DNA from 2 places in the Bradyrhizobium ontarionense genome. Region 2 is predicted to be linked to the other one. Evidence: predicted binding sites of a transcription regulator. Region 2 holds the regulator's gene; the other holds the start of a gene.

The links. Region 2 encodes PhoB, which activates phosphate uptake and scavenging genes when phosphate is short. Its sites were predicted from a motif close to TGTCATNNANCTGTCAT; they were not measured.
Region 1: a site for PhoB is predicted at 5,177-5,193, ahead of LQG66_RS02935 (RNA degradosome polyphosphate kinase). Genes of this name have one in related genera too.

What each region holds. Positions count from the first base shown of each region.
Region 1 is NZ_CP088156.1:692,619-700,230, forward strand. Features, by position in the region: gene LQG66_RS02915 (aldehyde dehydrogenase family protein) at 1-716, shown strand, start outside; gene LQG66_RS02920 (hypothetical protein) at 797-1,177, shown strand; gene LQG66_RS02925 (globin family protein) at 1,232-1,369, shown strand; gene ppx (exopolyphosphatase) at 1,370-2,869, opposite strand; gene LQG66_RS02935 (RNA degradosome polyphosphate kinase) at 2,912-5,107, opposite strand; gene LQG66_RS02940 (HdaA/DnaA family protein) at 5,247-5,924, opposite strand; gene LQG66_RS02945 (CDP-alcohol phosphatidyltransferase family protein) at 6,022-6,576, opposite strand; gene purM (phosphoribosylformylglycinamidine cyclo-ligase) at 6,733-7,612, shown strand, end outside.
Region 2 is NZ_CP088156.1:3,466,047-3,473,658, reverse strand. Features, by position in the region: gene pstS (phosphate ABC transporter substrate-binding protein PstS) at 218-1,228, shown strand; gene pstC (phosphate ABC transporter permease subunit PstC) at 1,332-2,330, shown strand; gene pstA (phosphate ABC transporter permease PstA) at 2,334-3,209, shown strand; gene pstB (phosphate ABC transporter ATP-binding protein PstB) at 3,206-4,027, shown strand; gene phoU (phosphate signaling complex protein PhoU) at 4,062-4,778, shown strand; gene phoB (phosphate regulon transcriptional regulator PhoB) at 4,795-5,502, shown strand; gene LQG66_RS15670 (trypsin-like serine protease) at 5,601-6,920, shown strand; gene LQG66_RS15665 (HoxN/HupN/NixA family nickel/cobalt transporter) at 7,095-7,612, shown strand, end outside.

The DNA.
Region 1 (7,612 bases), 2.8 Mb from region 2:
AGGGCGCCGCTGGTAACTTCAAACGCGTGTCGCTCGAGCTCGGTGGCAAGTCCGCCAACATTATCTTCGACGATGCCAATATCGAAGCCGCGTCGAAGGCGGCGGCCAGCGGTGTCTTCTTCAACGCGGGACAGGTGTGCTCGGCCGGCGCTCGTGTGCTGGTGCAAGAGCGCGTCTATGACGAGGTCGTCGAGCGCCTGACGGAGCGGGCGAGGGCGCTGCGGATCGGTGATCCGCTCGATCGCGCCACGACCCTCGGTCCGGTCATTTCCGAACGGCAGATGAAGTCGATCCTCGACTATGTCGACATCGGCCGCAGCGAGGGCGCCACGCTCGTCACCGGTGGCGAGCGAGCGGCAAGGCGCGGCTATTTCATCAGCCCGGCCGTCTTCGCTGGCGTCACGCACGACATGCGGATCTCGCAGGAGGAGATCTTCGGTCCCGTCGTCAGCGTGATCAAGTTCAGGGACGAGGCCGATGCGGTGCGCATGGCCTACAGCCTCGCGGCCGGCGTCTGGAGCCGCGACATCGGCCGCGTCCAGCGCCTCGCCAAGCGGCTGCGCGCGGGCACGGTGTGGATCAACACCTATGGTTACACCGATGTCCGGTTGCCTTGGGGCGGTGACCGCGACTCCGGCCTCGGCCGCGAGCACGGGACAGCGGCGCTGGACAACTTCACCGAGCCCAAGGCGGTGTGGATGAACCTGGCGGTTTGATCGAGCGCGCCGAAGTGGACCGAGCGCGATTTTTCGATATAGTCAGGCAGAAATAACGCTGAATTGATGCGGAGCGCGTGATGGAGCTGCGGGCCAAGGCGCTGACGAGCTGCGAGGTGGTGGAGCAGGGCGAGACGATCTCGCTCGGTTTCGAGGATGCCGCAGGCAATCCGGCCGCGCTCAGCCTGTCGGTCAGCCAGGCCGGCGCGCTGGTCATGACGCTTCCGGGTCTCCTCGAGATGGCGCTGCGCACGCGCTACGGCGATCAGGCGCTGCGCTATACCTATCCGCTGGCATCCTGGACCATCGAACAGTCGACAGACGCCACGCAACGCATCATGACCCTGGCGACGCTCGACGGCTTCAGCGTTCGGTTCGCGATTCCGAAGGACGAGCAGAACGTGCTCGGCGAGGCCTTGCTGGCCCAGTACCCGGCTGCAGCGGCGGTCCTGCCGAATTGACGGGAAGACCGCGGCTGACGGCCGGGATTACACCGTTCGTCGGCGCATGATGGATTGCTGAGTGTCTTAGGATTGTTCGCCAAGGGTCTTGGGCCGCACTGGACCGCTGATGTGGAGCAGGCCTGGCGCAAGGTCTACGGCGTCATCGCCCAGCGCATGATCGCGATTTCGGCCGGCGCTCCGCGGTCCTGACTAGCTTCGCACGATCGAGCCGGAGCGTCCGACCAGCCGCGCCAGCTGCTTGAAGCGGCCGCCGACGCGGTCGGCGACGAGGTCGACCATCTGATGCTCGAATATCAGCATCAGCTTGCGATCCTGGGTGCGGAAATGGGTGGCCGGCAGCACGCCGGGCCGCGCCGCGGAGATCAGATGGGCGACCCGAAAGGCCGTGCCCAGGACGCGTGCACGGTCGATCGCGGCCTGGCTCAGCTGCTGCGTCAGCGGCGGCGGCGCCGTCTCGTCGCGCAGGCCCTCGTAGCGGAAGAACACCGACAGCGCCACGAAGATGCGGCCTTCATGGCTGATCGAACCGAAATTGCCGTTGAGCACGATCCCGTAGGTCTGCTCGCCGCGATGATCCGGATGCATGCGCCAGCCGATGTCCGACAGCAGACAGGCGGCGTGCCGCAGCCGTCGCTCCTCCTCGGTCTCGCGGATATGCACCACCCGGAACAGGCGGTCGGTCCAGTCGATCAGCTCGCGGGCATGCTGCGCGGAGCGCGACAGCAGTTCGTTCAGATCCTGGGCCGCGCAGAGCAGGCCGTCCTTGGCGCGCTCGGTGTCCGGGAGCTTGGAGTAGAGCAGGCCCTCGCGCACGCCGAAGGTCGAGAACACGACGGTCGTTGGCCTGGCGATGCGGATGACGTGTTCGAGCACCAGCGCGGCATAGGCGAGCAGGGGGCGGCGCGCCTCGGCGATCGCCTCGATGTCGGCCAGCATGTCGGCGGCGACGAGGCGGCGCAGTCGGCGGACGAAGGCGAGCGCTTCCGCGGCCGGGATCGCATAGCCATGCATGACGCCGAGCGGATAGCCACTCTGGATGATGTGGATGCGGGCCAGCGCGCGCCAGGTGCCGCCGACCGCATAGAAGGTTCGGTTCTCGCCGGCGAGCAACTGCGGCAGGTCGGTCAGCGCCTCGCTCGCGATCCGCTGCGCCTTCTTGAGCGACTTTTCGGCGAGATCCTGCAGCGCCAGGCTGCCGAGCGGCAGGGTCACGCCGCTGCGGACCTGGTGGCCGCGGACGTCGATGAGTTCGAGCGAGCCGCCGCCGAGGTCACCGACGATGCCGTCCGGCTTGTGGATGCCGGAGATGACCCCGAGCGCCGAGTAGCGCGCCTCTTCCGGGCCTGTCAGAATCTGGATCGAAGCGCCGCAGATCTTCTCGGCCTTGGCGATGAAGTCGGGGCCGTTCGAGGCGTCGCGACAGGCCGCTGTCGCGATCGCATGGACTTCGCCGACCTTCTGGACCTTGCACAGCGCGCGGAAGCGCTTCAGCGCCGTCAGCGCCTTGTCGACCGCGTCGGCTGCGAGCAGACCGGTGGTCTGGACCTCGCGGCCGAGCCCGCACAGCGCCTTCTCGTTGAACACGGTGACGAGGCTGCGCTCCATCGCCTGGTAGACGACGAGACGGACCGAGTTCGAACCGATGTCGATGACGCCAACGCTCGCGGCCCTCGTATCGGGCCGTTTCACCGCGGTATTCCTCGATTAAGGATGGTACGAGGAACGCTGCCCTTATGACGGGTGGCGTTCATTCCGGCGGGTGAGCCGGCGTGGCGATGATTCCTTGAGCGACTTTCCACGGCCGGACAGACTCGGATTCGTCATGAAGTAATTGTGCAGGTTGAACGGCTCCTCGCCCTTCGCGGCCTTCATACGCGTTGACGACCCGTCCGGCAACAATTGCCAGCTCTGCTCGGTGTCCTTGAGGTTCGCCACCATGATCTGCTCGAGGACCTGCTGATGGACGGTCGGATTCTGCAGCGGGCATAGCACCTCGACGCGGCGGTCGAGATTGCGCGGCATCATGTCGGCCGAGGAGATGTAGACGGCGGCCTTGGCGCTCGGCAGGCCCTGACCCATACCAAAGCAGTAGATCCGGCCATGTTCGAGGAAGCGGCCGATGACGGATTTGACACGGATGTTGTCTGACAGCCCTGGAATCCCGGGGCGCAGGCAGCAGATGCCGCGCACGATCAGGTCGATCGAGACGCCGGCCTGCGAGGCCTCGTACAGCGCGTCAATGATGTCGGGATCGACCAGCGAGTTCATCTTCATCCAGATCACGGCCGGCTTGCCCTGCCGCGCGAAATTGGTCTCGCCGTGGATGTGCTCGATCATGCGGTTGCGAAGCGTGAGCGGCGACACCGCCATCTTCTCGATGTCGATCGGCTCGGCATAGCCGGTGATGTAGTTGAAGACGCGCGTGACGTCGCGCCCGATCACCGGATCCGACGTGAAGTAGGACAGGTCGGTGTAGATGCGCGCCGTCACCGGGTGATAATTGCCGGTCCCTGTGTGGACATAGGTCGTGAGGCCGCCGCCCTCGCGGCGCACGACCATCGACAGCTTGGCATGCGTCTTCAGCTCCAGGAAGCCGTAGACCACCTGCACGCCGGCGCGTTCCAGATCGCGTGCCCAACGGATATTGGCCTCTTCGTCGAAACGCGCCTTCAGCTCGACCAGCGCCGTCACCGACTTGCCGGCTTCGGCGGCTTCCACCAGCGTGCGTACGATCGGCGAGTTGTTGGAGGTGCGGTACAGCGTCTGCTTGATCGCGACCACGTCGGGGTCGCGCGCCGCCTGTTGCAGGAACTGCACGACGACGTCGAACGACTCGTAGGGGTGATGGACCACCAGGTCCTTCTGCCGGATCGCGGCGAAGATGTCGCCGCCATGGTCGCGGACGCGCTCGGGATGTCGCGGCACATAGGGCGCGAATTCGAGGTCGGGACGGTCCACCCGCGTCAGCTGAGACAGCTCGTTCATCGCCAGCACGCCATCGACGCGGAATACCTCGTCGTCGGTCGTCGACAGCGCGTGCTGCACGAAGTCGCGCAGCTCTGCCGGCATGTTGGCCTCGATCTCCAGCCGGATCACCGAGCCGCGGCGGCGCCGCTTCAGCGCAGTCTCGAACAGCCTTACCAGATCCTCGGCCTCTTCCTCGATCTCGATCTCGCTGTCGCGGATGATGCGGAAGGCGCCCTGGCCCTTGACGGTGTAGCCCGGGAACAGGCGGCCGATGAACAGCCCGGTCGCCTGCTCCAGCGTGATCAGGCGGATCACGCCATCCTTGGAGCCGGGGAAGCGGATGAAGCGGTCGAGCTTGCCGGGCATGCGGATCAGCGCGTTCATCGGCCGGCCGTCCGATGTGCGCATCAACTGCAGCGCAACGGTGAAGCCGAGGCTCGGGATGAACGGGAACGGGTGAGCCGGGTCGATCGCGAGCGGCGTCAGCAGCGGGAAGATGTTGGCGAGGAAGTGGTCCTCGATCCAGGCGCGCTCGCTCTTGCTGACGTCCTGGCCGTCGACCAGCACGATCCCGAGCTCGGCGAGAAGCTTGCGCAGGTCGCGCCAGATCGCCTGCTGGTCGATCGCCAGCTGTGACACGGTCTCGTTGATCAGCTTGAGCTGCTCGGTCGGCGTTAGCCCGTCCGGGCTGCGCTCGGCGATGCCCTCGCGCACCTGGGCGCGGATGCCGGCGACGCGGACCATGAAGAATTCATCAAGGTTGTTGGCGGAAATCGACAGGAAGCGCACGCGCTCCAGGGCCGGATGGCGCGGATTCACCGACTCTTCCAGCACGCGGCGATTGAAATGCAGCCATGACAGTTCCCGATTGATGAAGCGCTCGGGGCTCGAGGCAATCTGGAGCGGGGCCGCCGAAGTCTGGTCTTTCTCTTGAGTTTCAATAACTTGTTCGGTGTCCATGAGAAAATTGATCCATATCCGATAGCGGCATCAAATCAGGGCGCAGCCGCGGACCGTAGCCCAATCTGCATGACCAAGGGATGACGTTCCCGGCACCATTGAGGTTCCGCGGCAGAGGATCGTCAAGATCGTCCGCGGCTTACGCGGGGCGGAGCAGCTCGGCGGCGAGCGCGCGGGTGATCGGCCGTCCCAGCCGCAGGGATTCGTTGTCCAGCAGCGCAATGGTCTGGCGTGCCGCAGCATACGACCGCTCGATGCGCGTGGCGAGGTAGTTCACTACCGCCTCGTCGATTGCGAGCTGCCGATCGGCGGCCAGCTTGACGATCAGGGCGCGGAACAGCTGGTCATCCGGCGGCAGCAGGGTGACAACCGGGACGGCGCGCAGTCGCGACCTGAGGTCGTTGAGCGCAATCGGCATGGCGGTCGGCGTCTGGCGCGCGGTGATCAGAACATAGGCCTCGTCCTGGCGCGCCAGGTTGAGCAGGTGAAACAGCGCGCGTTCGTCCAGATCGGTCGGCGTCAGGTCCTCGAGCACGAGTGCCCCGGTGGCCAGCGCGCCGGGCACGGCCGCGAGATCGAGGGCCTGCGCCGACAGCGAGCGGGCTCCGGCCTGTTCGGCCCAGATCGCGGCGAGATGGCTCTTGCCGGAGCCGTCGGGGCCGACCAGGAACATGGTGCGCGCCGGCCATTCCGGCCAGGCGTCGACCAGGGCAAGGCCGGCCGCGTTGCCCGGACCTTCGAGGAAATTGTCCCGCGTCAGGCTCTCCGCATGCGGCAGCGCGAAGGTCAACTGACGGGGGGGAATATGGCCGGCCAAGTGTGACGTGCTCCGTATCGTGTCATCCATGAGGTCGTCGGTGCAGGGCTCGGGTGCAGGCTTGGGTGCAGGCTTGGGTGCAGGGCTTGCAGACAGCTCATCGGACTTCGATGGTGTTCATGTGGCGCACCCACTCGATGAGATAAAGCCCGACCGACACGAGGGTAAAGACCGTCACCAGCACCATCAGCACGACGTCGTAGGGCTTCGGCTCGAAGCCGAAGCTGAGCGATGCGAGCACGAGCGCTGCGAATCCCACCTGCGCCACCGTGTTGAGCTTGGACACCATCAATGGCTTCATCGCGACCGGCCGGTCGAACAGCCAGGATACGATCACCGCGGTGACGATCATGATGTCGCGCGAGACCACCAGGATCACGATCCAGCGCGGGATCGCCCCCCAGATGCCGAGCGTGACGAAAATCGACACCAGCAGCGCCTTGTCGGCGAGCGGATCGAGCAGCGCGCCGAGCTCGGAGCGCAGATTGAAGCGCTTGGCAAGGAAGCCGTCGACCGCATCGCTCACGCCGGCGACGACGAAAACCATGAACGCGATCTCCATCTCGCCGGCCGCGATGGCCCAGACGACGATCGGAACCAGCAGGATTCGACCAAGCGTAATCAGATTGGGGAGAGTGTGAGGAATGGTCACGCAGCAGGTCCCGACGACAACTCGATCAAAATACAACCCGATTCCGAAGCGGGGCGACCGGTACGGTCTTTAGATAGTATGGGGACGAGCCCCTTGCGAGCCATTGCGCGCCGCCGGATTCCGACGTAACCAGCGGCCAGATTAGGGGTTTTTACCATGACCGAGCGCAAGAACGGGCTCACTTATGCAGATTCGGGCGTCGATATCGATGCCGGTAATCGTCTGGTCGATCTGATCAAGCCCATGGTGCGCGCGACCGCCCGGGCGGGCGCGGATGCCGAGATCGGCGGTTTCGGCGGTCTGTTCGACCTCAAGGCCGCCGGCTTCAAGGATCCGGTGCTGGTTGCCGCGACGGACGGCGTCGGCACCAAGGTCAAGATCGCGATCGAGACCGGGCTGCATGCCGGCATCGGCATCGATCTGGTCGCCATGTCGGTCAACGATCTCGTGGTGCAGGGCGCCGAGCCGCTGTTCTTCCTCGACTACTTCGCCTGCGGCAAGCTCGATCCCGAGGCGACGGCATCGATCGTCGCTGGCGTCGCCGAAGGCTGCCGGGAAGCCGGCTGCGCGCTGATCGGCGGCGAGACGGCGGAAATGCCCGGCCTCTACAAGGACGGGGACTACGATCTTGCCGGCTTCGCAGTGGGGGCTGCCGAGCGCGGCACGCTGTTGCCGTCGGCCGACATTGCCGCGGGCGACGCGGTGCTCGGGCTCGCCTCGTCGGGGGTCCATTCCAACGGCTATTCGCTGGTTCGCAAGATCGTCGCGCAGTCGGGCCTGGGCTTCGACGCGCCGGCGCCGTTTGCGCCGGTCATGACGCTGGGCGGCGCGCTGCTGACGCCGACGCGGCTCTATGTGAAATCATGTCTGCGCGCGATCCGCGAGACCGGCGCGGTGAAGGGGCTCGCCCACATTACCGGCGGCGGCTTCACTGACAACATTCCGCGCGTGCTGCCGAAACATCTGGGTGTGTCGATCGACCTTGCGCGCCTGCCGGTGCTGCCGGTGTTCAAATGGCTGGCGGAGCAGGGCGGGA
Region 2 (7,612 bases):
CTCGCACAAGGGCGAGGCGCCGCGGCCCGCGGCAACGTGTCGGTTGGCCCGTAAAAATTCGGGTCTCTTCTGGAAAATCAATTGTTTTCAACGGCTTGTTACTGTCATCCGAGTGTCATCGAACCTTTATAAAAGCGGCATCGAGGCCCCTTAAAGCGGCCGGGGAAGCGCAATCGGGCGCATATGGCGCTTCGCTTCCCAAGCATGGAGACCAGCTATGAATTTCGTCAAAGCTATCGTCGCTGCCGGCTTGGTCGCCGCATCGACGTCGGCCTTCGCTGCCGACATCACCGGAGCGGGCGCGACGTTCCCGTTCCCGATCTATTCCAAGTGGGCTGACGCCTACAAGAAGGAGACCGGCAACGGTCTGAACTATCAGTCGATCGGCTCCGGCGGCGGCATCAAGCAGATCCAGGCCAAGACCGTGACCTTCGGTGCGACCGACGCGCCGCTGAAGGCCGAGCAGCTGGAAAAGGACGGTCTCGTGCAGTGGCCGCAGGTGATGGGCGGCATCGTGCCGGTCGTCAACCTCGAGGGCGTGAAGCCGGGCGAGATGGTGCTGGACGGCGAGACGCTCGCCAACATCTATCTCGGCAAGATCACCAAGTGGGATGACGCCGCGATCAAGAAGCTCAACCCGAGCGTCAAGCTGCCGTCCGACGCGATCGCGGTGGTTCGCCGCTCCGACGGTTCGGGCACCACCTTCAACTTCACCTACTACCTCTCGGAAGTGAGCGCCGACTGGAAGAGCAAGGTTGGTTCCAACACCGCCGTCGAATGGCCGGTCGGTGTCGGCGCCAAGGGCAATGAGGGTGTGTCCGGCAACATCGGCCAGACCAAGAACTCGATCGGCTATGTCGAGTATGCCTATGCCAAGCAGAACAAGCTGACCTACACCGGTCTCGTCAACAAGGCCGGCAAGACCGTGCAGCCGACCGTCGAAGCCTTCCAGGCCGCTGCGGCGAATGCCGACTGGGCCAAGGCCCCCGGCTACTACGTCATCCTGGCCAACCAGCCCGGTGACAAGTCCTGGCCGATCACGGCTGCGACCTTCATCCTGATGCACAAGGAGCCCACCGACAAGGCAGCCTCTGGCGAGGCCATCAAGTTCTTCAAGTGGGCGTTCGCCAAGGGTGACAAGATGGCCGAGGAGCTCGATTACATCCCGATGCCCGACAGCGTCGTGAAGCTGATCGAGAAGACCTGGTCGTCCGACATCAAGAGCTAAGTCGGGCTCGACGACAACGCGGCTCCTCTCCCTCGTGGAGGGGGAGGGGCCACCTCAGGGCGCGCCTTAAGTGACAGAAAAACAGGGGACTGGCGTGGCAGACATGGCCGTTCAGAGCGACGCGAGCGAGATTGCGGACGCCGTCGGACCCTACGATCGCGCGCGGGCGCTCAACGCCTTCAAGGTCGGCGACGTCACCTTCTACTGGATCACCCGGATCAGCGCGATCTCGGTGCTGCTGATCCTCGGCGGCATCATCCTGTCGCTGATCGTCGGCGCCTGGCCGGCCATGAAGCAATTCGGCTTCGAGTTTCTGTGGACGCGGCGCTGGGCGCCCTCGGCCGATCCGCCGGTGCTCGGCGCGCTGGGACCGATCTACGGCACGCTGGTCACCTCCTTCGTCGCAATGCTGATCGCCATTCCGGTCGGTCTCGGCATCGCGATCTTCCTCACTGAACTGTGCCCGCAATGGCTGCGCCGTCCGATCGGCATCGCGATCGAACTGCTCGCCGGCATTCCCTCGATCATTTACGGCATGTGGGGCTTCTTCGTGCTGGGCCCGTTCCTGGCCTACACGTTCCAGCCGTTCATGATCAATCTGTGCGCCGGCATCCCGGTGCTGCAGGACATCTTCGCCGGTCCGCCGTCCTATCTCAGCCTGTTCAACGCCGCGCTGATCCTGGCCATCATGGTGCTGCCCTTCATCACCGCGATCTCGGTCGACGTGTTCAAGACGGTGCCGCCGGTGCTCAAGGAGGCCGCCTATGGCGTCGGCTGCACCACCTGGGAGGTGGTGCGCAGCGTCGTGATCCCCTACACGCGGGTCGGCGTCATCGGCGGCATCATGCTGGCGCTGGGCCGCGCGCTCGGCGAAACCATGGCCGTCACCTTCATCATCGGCAACTCGTTCCGGATCTCGTCCTCGATCTTTGCGCCGGGCACGACCATCTCGGCCGCGATCGCCTCGGAATTCCAGGAGAGCGACGGACTGCACCAGTCGAGCCTGATCCTGCTCGGCCTGCTGCTGTTCGTGCTGACATTCTTCGTGCTCGCGGCGGCGCGTCTGATGCTGATGCGGCTCGAAACCAAGGCGGGGAAATAGCACATGTCCGCGGTCGACTTGCAGGCCAATCCCGTCAATCCGATCTACGCGCGCCGGCGCCGCTGGGACATCGTGATCCGCGGCCTGTGCATGGCCGCCGCCTTGTTCGGCGTGACCTGGCTTGCCCTGATCCTGTTCACGCTGTTCGTCAACGGCCTGGCCGGTCTCAGCCTGCAGGTCTTCAGCGCCGACACGCCGCCGCCCGGCTCCGCGGAAGGCGGCCTGCGCAACGCGATCGTCGGATCCATCATCATGACCGTGATCGGGGTCGGCATCGGCGCGCCGCTCGGCCTGTTCGCGGGAACGTACCTCGCCGAGTATGGCCGCAACGACCGGCTGACCTCGGTGATCCGCTTCATCAACGACATCCTGCTGTCGGCGCCGTCGATCATCATCGGCCTGTTCGTCTACGGTGCCGTGGTGGTGCCGATGGGCGGCTTCTCGGCGCTCGCAGGCTCGCTCGCGCTCGCCGTGATCGTGATCCCGGTCGTGCTGCGCACCACCGAGGACATGCTGCTGCTGGTGCCCAACCCGTTGCGTGAGGCGGCCTCCGCCCTTGGTCTGCCGCGCTCGCTGGTGATCAAGCGGATCGCCTACCGGGCCGCGCGCTCCGGCCTCATCACCGGCGTCCTGCTTGCGACCGCCCGTGTCGCCGGCGAGACCGCGCCCTTGCTGTTCACCGCGCTGTCGAACCAGTTCTGGAGCCTGAACCTCAGCAAGACCATGGCCAACCTGCCGGTGACCATCAACAATTTCGTCCAGAGCCCCTATGCCTATTGGAAGCAGCTGGCCTGGAGCGGCGCCCTTCTGATCACCTTGACCGTGCTGGCCCTGAACATCGGCGCGCGCATTCTCGGCGCCGAGAGGAGCTCGAAATGACCGATATGTCCGTATCCGTGAGCAGCCCGACGGCCGCCATTCCCTCCAAGTCGCTGCCGGACGCCCCGGCCAAGGTGATCGCGCGCAATCTCAATTTCTATTATGGCGAGCACCAGGCGCTGAAGAACATCAACCTGTCGCTCGGCACCAACCGCGTGACCGCCTTCATCGGCCCGTCCGGCTGCGGCAAGTCCACGCTGCTGCGCATCTTCAACCGGATGTACGATCTCTATCCGGGCCAGCGCGCGACCGGCCAGCTGATGCTCGACAACACCAACATCCTCGATCCCAAGCTCGATCTGAACCTGCTGCGCGCCCGGGTCGGCATGGTGTTCCAGAAGCCGACGCCGTTCCCGATGACGATCTACGAAAACATTGCCTTCGGCATCCGCCTCTACGAGAAGATCTCGAAGTCGGAGATGGACGACCGCGTCGAGAAGGCGCTGCGCGGTGGCGCGCTGTGGAACGAGGTCAAGGACAAGCTGAACGCGTCCGGCCTGTCGCTGTCGGGCGGCCAGCAGCAGCGGCTATGCATCGCGCGCACCGTGGCCGTCAGGCCGGAGGTGATCCTGTTCGACGAGCCGTGCTCGGCGCTCGACCCGATCTCGACTGCCAAGGTCGAGGAGCTGATCCAGGAGCTGTCCGATAACTACACGATCGCGATCGTCACCCACAACATGCAGCAGGCGGCGCGCGTCTCCGACAAGACCGCCTTCATGTATCTCGGCGAGCTGATCGAGTTCGATGAGACCAGCAAGATCTTCACCTCGCCGAGCGATCGGCGGACCCAGGACTACATCACCGGCCGGTTCGGCTGACGCCGGACAGCATCATTGCCTCTAGGAGATCATCATGGCCAGTGAACATACCGCCAAGGCGTTCGACAGCGATCTGCAGGACCTGACGCGGCTGGTATCGGAAATGGGCGGCCTCGCCGAGCGGCTGATCGTCGATTCCGTCGATGCGCTGGTGCGGCGCGACGTGGCGCTCGGGCAGAAGGTGGTCGCCACCGATGCCGAGGTCGACAAGCTGCAGCGCGTCATCGAGGAACGTGCCGTGCTCACGATCGCCCGGCGCCAGCCGATGGCGGTCGACCTGCGCGAGATCGTCGGCGCGATGCGCGTGGCGACCGATCTGGAGCGCATCGGCGACCTCGCCAAGAACATCGGCAAGCGTGTCGCGGCGCTGGAGAGCGATTTCCACCCGCTCAAGCTGATCCGCGGGCTCGAGCACATGACCGATCTCGTGCAGTCGCAGGTCAAGACCGTGCTCGATGCCTATGCCGCGCATGATCTGCCGGCGGCGATGACGGTGTGGAAGGGCGACGAGGAAGTCGACGCCATCTGCACGTCCTTGTTCCGCGAGCTCCTGACCTACATGATGGAGGATCCGCGCAACATCTCGTTCTGCATCCATCTGATGTTCTGCGCCAAGAACATCGAGCGGATCGGCGATCACGCGACCAACATCGCGGAGACGGTGTTCTACATGATCGAGGGCCAGCAGATCACGGACAAGCGCCCCAAGGGCGACATGACGAGCTTTGCGACCACGATTCCCGGCAACTGAGAGAGACGCTTGAGACATGGCTGCGCGCATTCTGGTGGTGGAAGATGAGGAAGCGCTGACCACGCTGCTGCGCTACAATTTCGAGACCGAGGGCTACGAGGTCGAGACCGTGGCGCGCGGCGACGAGGCCGACACGCGGCTGAAGGAGCGTATTCCGGATCTCGTCGTGCTCGACTGGATGCTGCCGGGCCTCTCCGGCATCGAGCTGTGCCGGCGGCTGCGGGCGCGGCCGGAGACGAGGCAGCTGCCGATCATCATGCTGACCGCGCGCGGCGAGGAGAGTGAGCGCGTGCGCGGGCTCGCGACCGGCGCCGACGACTACATCGTCAAGCCGTTCTCGGTGCCCGAGCTGCTGGCCCGCGTGAAGGGTCTGCTGCGGCGCGCCAGCCCCGAGCGGCTCGCCACCGTGCTCACCTATGGCGACATCGAGCTCGACCGCGAGAAGCGCCGCGTGGCGCGCTCCGGCAGGCCGATCGATCTCGGCCCGACCGAGTACCGGCTGCTCGAATTCTTCCTGGAGCATCCGGGCCGCGTGTTCAGCCGCGAGCAGCTGCTCGACAGCGTCTGGGGCCGCGACATCTACATCGACGAGCGGACCGTGGACGTTCACATCGGGCGCTTGCGCAAGCTGCTCAATCCCGGGCGTGAGCAGGATCCGATCCGCACCGTGCGCGGGGCCGGCTACGCCCTGGACGATCGCTTTGCCAAGATCGAGCAGGCCTGATTAAGGAGGCGGCGGACTGCTTTCCGCCACGCCGATGCCGTCTTGATCATTTTGGGTGGGCGCCTCATCAGAAGTGTCTTCGGTCCCAGCGGACGCCCTTGATCAAGACGATCATCATATGTCTCGCCATGGTGCTCGGCGCCGTGGTGGGCGCCTCGGCCGCCGAGCTCGACGAAGCGGTTGCCGCCGCCGGCAGCGGCGAGCATGCGGCGGCGCTGCGTCGGCTCACGCCGCTGGCGCGGAAGGGCGATGCGCGGGCGCAGTTCGATCTCGGCTTCATGTCCGCGTTCGGCTGGGGCCAGCCGCGCAACCCCGCCGAGGCGCTGGCCTGGTATCGCAAGGCCGCGGATCAGGGGCTTGCCGTCGCCCAGCATTATCTCGGCATCGCCTACGTCAATGGTGAGGGCGTTGCCTGTGATTACGGCGAGGCCGCACGCTGGTTCACCCGCGCGGCTGCGCAGGGCTTCGCCCAGTCGCAGTACATGCTCGGGCTGATGATGCTCGACGGCCGATCGGTGCAGCAGGATCCGGTTCAGGGCTACGCCTGGCTGGTGATGGCCGGCCGCAACGGGGTGAGGTCGGCCGGCCGCGACGTGCAGCGGGTCAAGCTGAGCGAAGCGCAGCGGCGGCAGGCTGAGACCATCATCGCCAACTGGAAGCCGAAATTCGAATCGGCCGACGCCGGCATCGCCAGCCCCAGGCCGGGAGAGTTGCTCGGGCTCGATCGGCACATCGGCGAGGTCGTCGATCCCACATCCTGGCCGGCGTCGTCGATCGGCGTGGTCACCGTCGCGCAATACAGCACCGGCGGCTGGTGCACCGGCACGTTGGTGGCTCCGCGCGTCGTGCTCACCGCCGCACACTGCGTGTTCAACGGGGTCGCGCAGGTCAGCCCCGGCAACGTCCGCTTCCTGGCCGGCATGAACAGGGGCACGCCAGCCGCGTCCTCGGTCGCAGACCGCCTGATCGTGGCCCCGGACTTCGTCCCGACCCAGCACGACAAATGGTCGCTCGATCGCTCGCCGTCAGACTGGGCGCTCATCGTGCTGAAGGACGATCTGCCGTCGAGGCCGGTGGCGGTGAAGGCGCTCACGCGCGACGATCTCGCGGCAGCGACCAAGGCAGGCACGATCTCGGAGATCGGCTACGGCCAGGAGCGGCGCTATTCGCCGACCGGACAGCGCAACTGCCGCGCCGACATGACCAGGGACGCCCGGCTGCTGACCGTCCATTGCCTGGCGAATTTCGGCTATTCGGGCTCGCCGATCCTGGCCGAGGTCGGCGGCGAGCCGGCCGTGGTCGGTATCTTCTCGGCCTTCCACGAGGAGACGCGATTGATGTTCGCCGCACCCGCGAGCCAGTTCGAGGCGGCGGTTCGGAGTGAGATCGTGGCGGAGAGGAGGGCATCTGCACGTTGACGATGCGTGATCAAGGCGTGCGGCTGGTCATTGTCTGCGCGTGACCGGATAGCGGCTTGCCAATCGAGGACGCCGATCCGCGATCGAAGGCCCTGCTCCCCTTGATTCCGCGCGGCTTTCGGCCTGGAGGCTGGGCCCACGGCGAACTGGCGCGTCTCTTGCTCTCTCCAGCGTATGACGATTGTTCCAATTGATCATCCCCACGGCCCGCGGCCCGCGCTGTTCCGGCGGCGGGGGCAGGCGCAGGGGAATGCGGTCCTGGCTGTGGGGCTGGTGGCGGCCAACGGCCTTGCCTGGGCCTGGGCGGTCGCCCTCTATGCGGACCGTCCGGCCATTGTCGGCACCGCCATGCTGGCCTGGCTGCTCGGATTGCGCCATGCGGTCGATGCCGACCACATTGCGGCGATCGACAATGTGGTGAGAAAGCTCGTGCAGGACGGCGACGCGCCGCGCGCTGCCGGTCTTTACTTCGCGCTCGGTCATTCCAGCGTCGTCGTCATTGCGACGGTCGTGTTGAGCCTCGTCGCCGGCGCCGGGCTGATGAATGACGAAAGCGCCGTCAGGGTGATCGGCGGGGTGATCGGCACAGCCGTATCATCGGTCTTCCTGCTGCTGATCGCCTGCGCCAATCTCGTTCTGCTCATCAATCTCTGGCGTCGGTCCGCGCAGCCGCATGCCGAACAGCCGTCGCA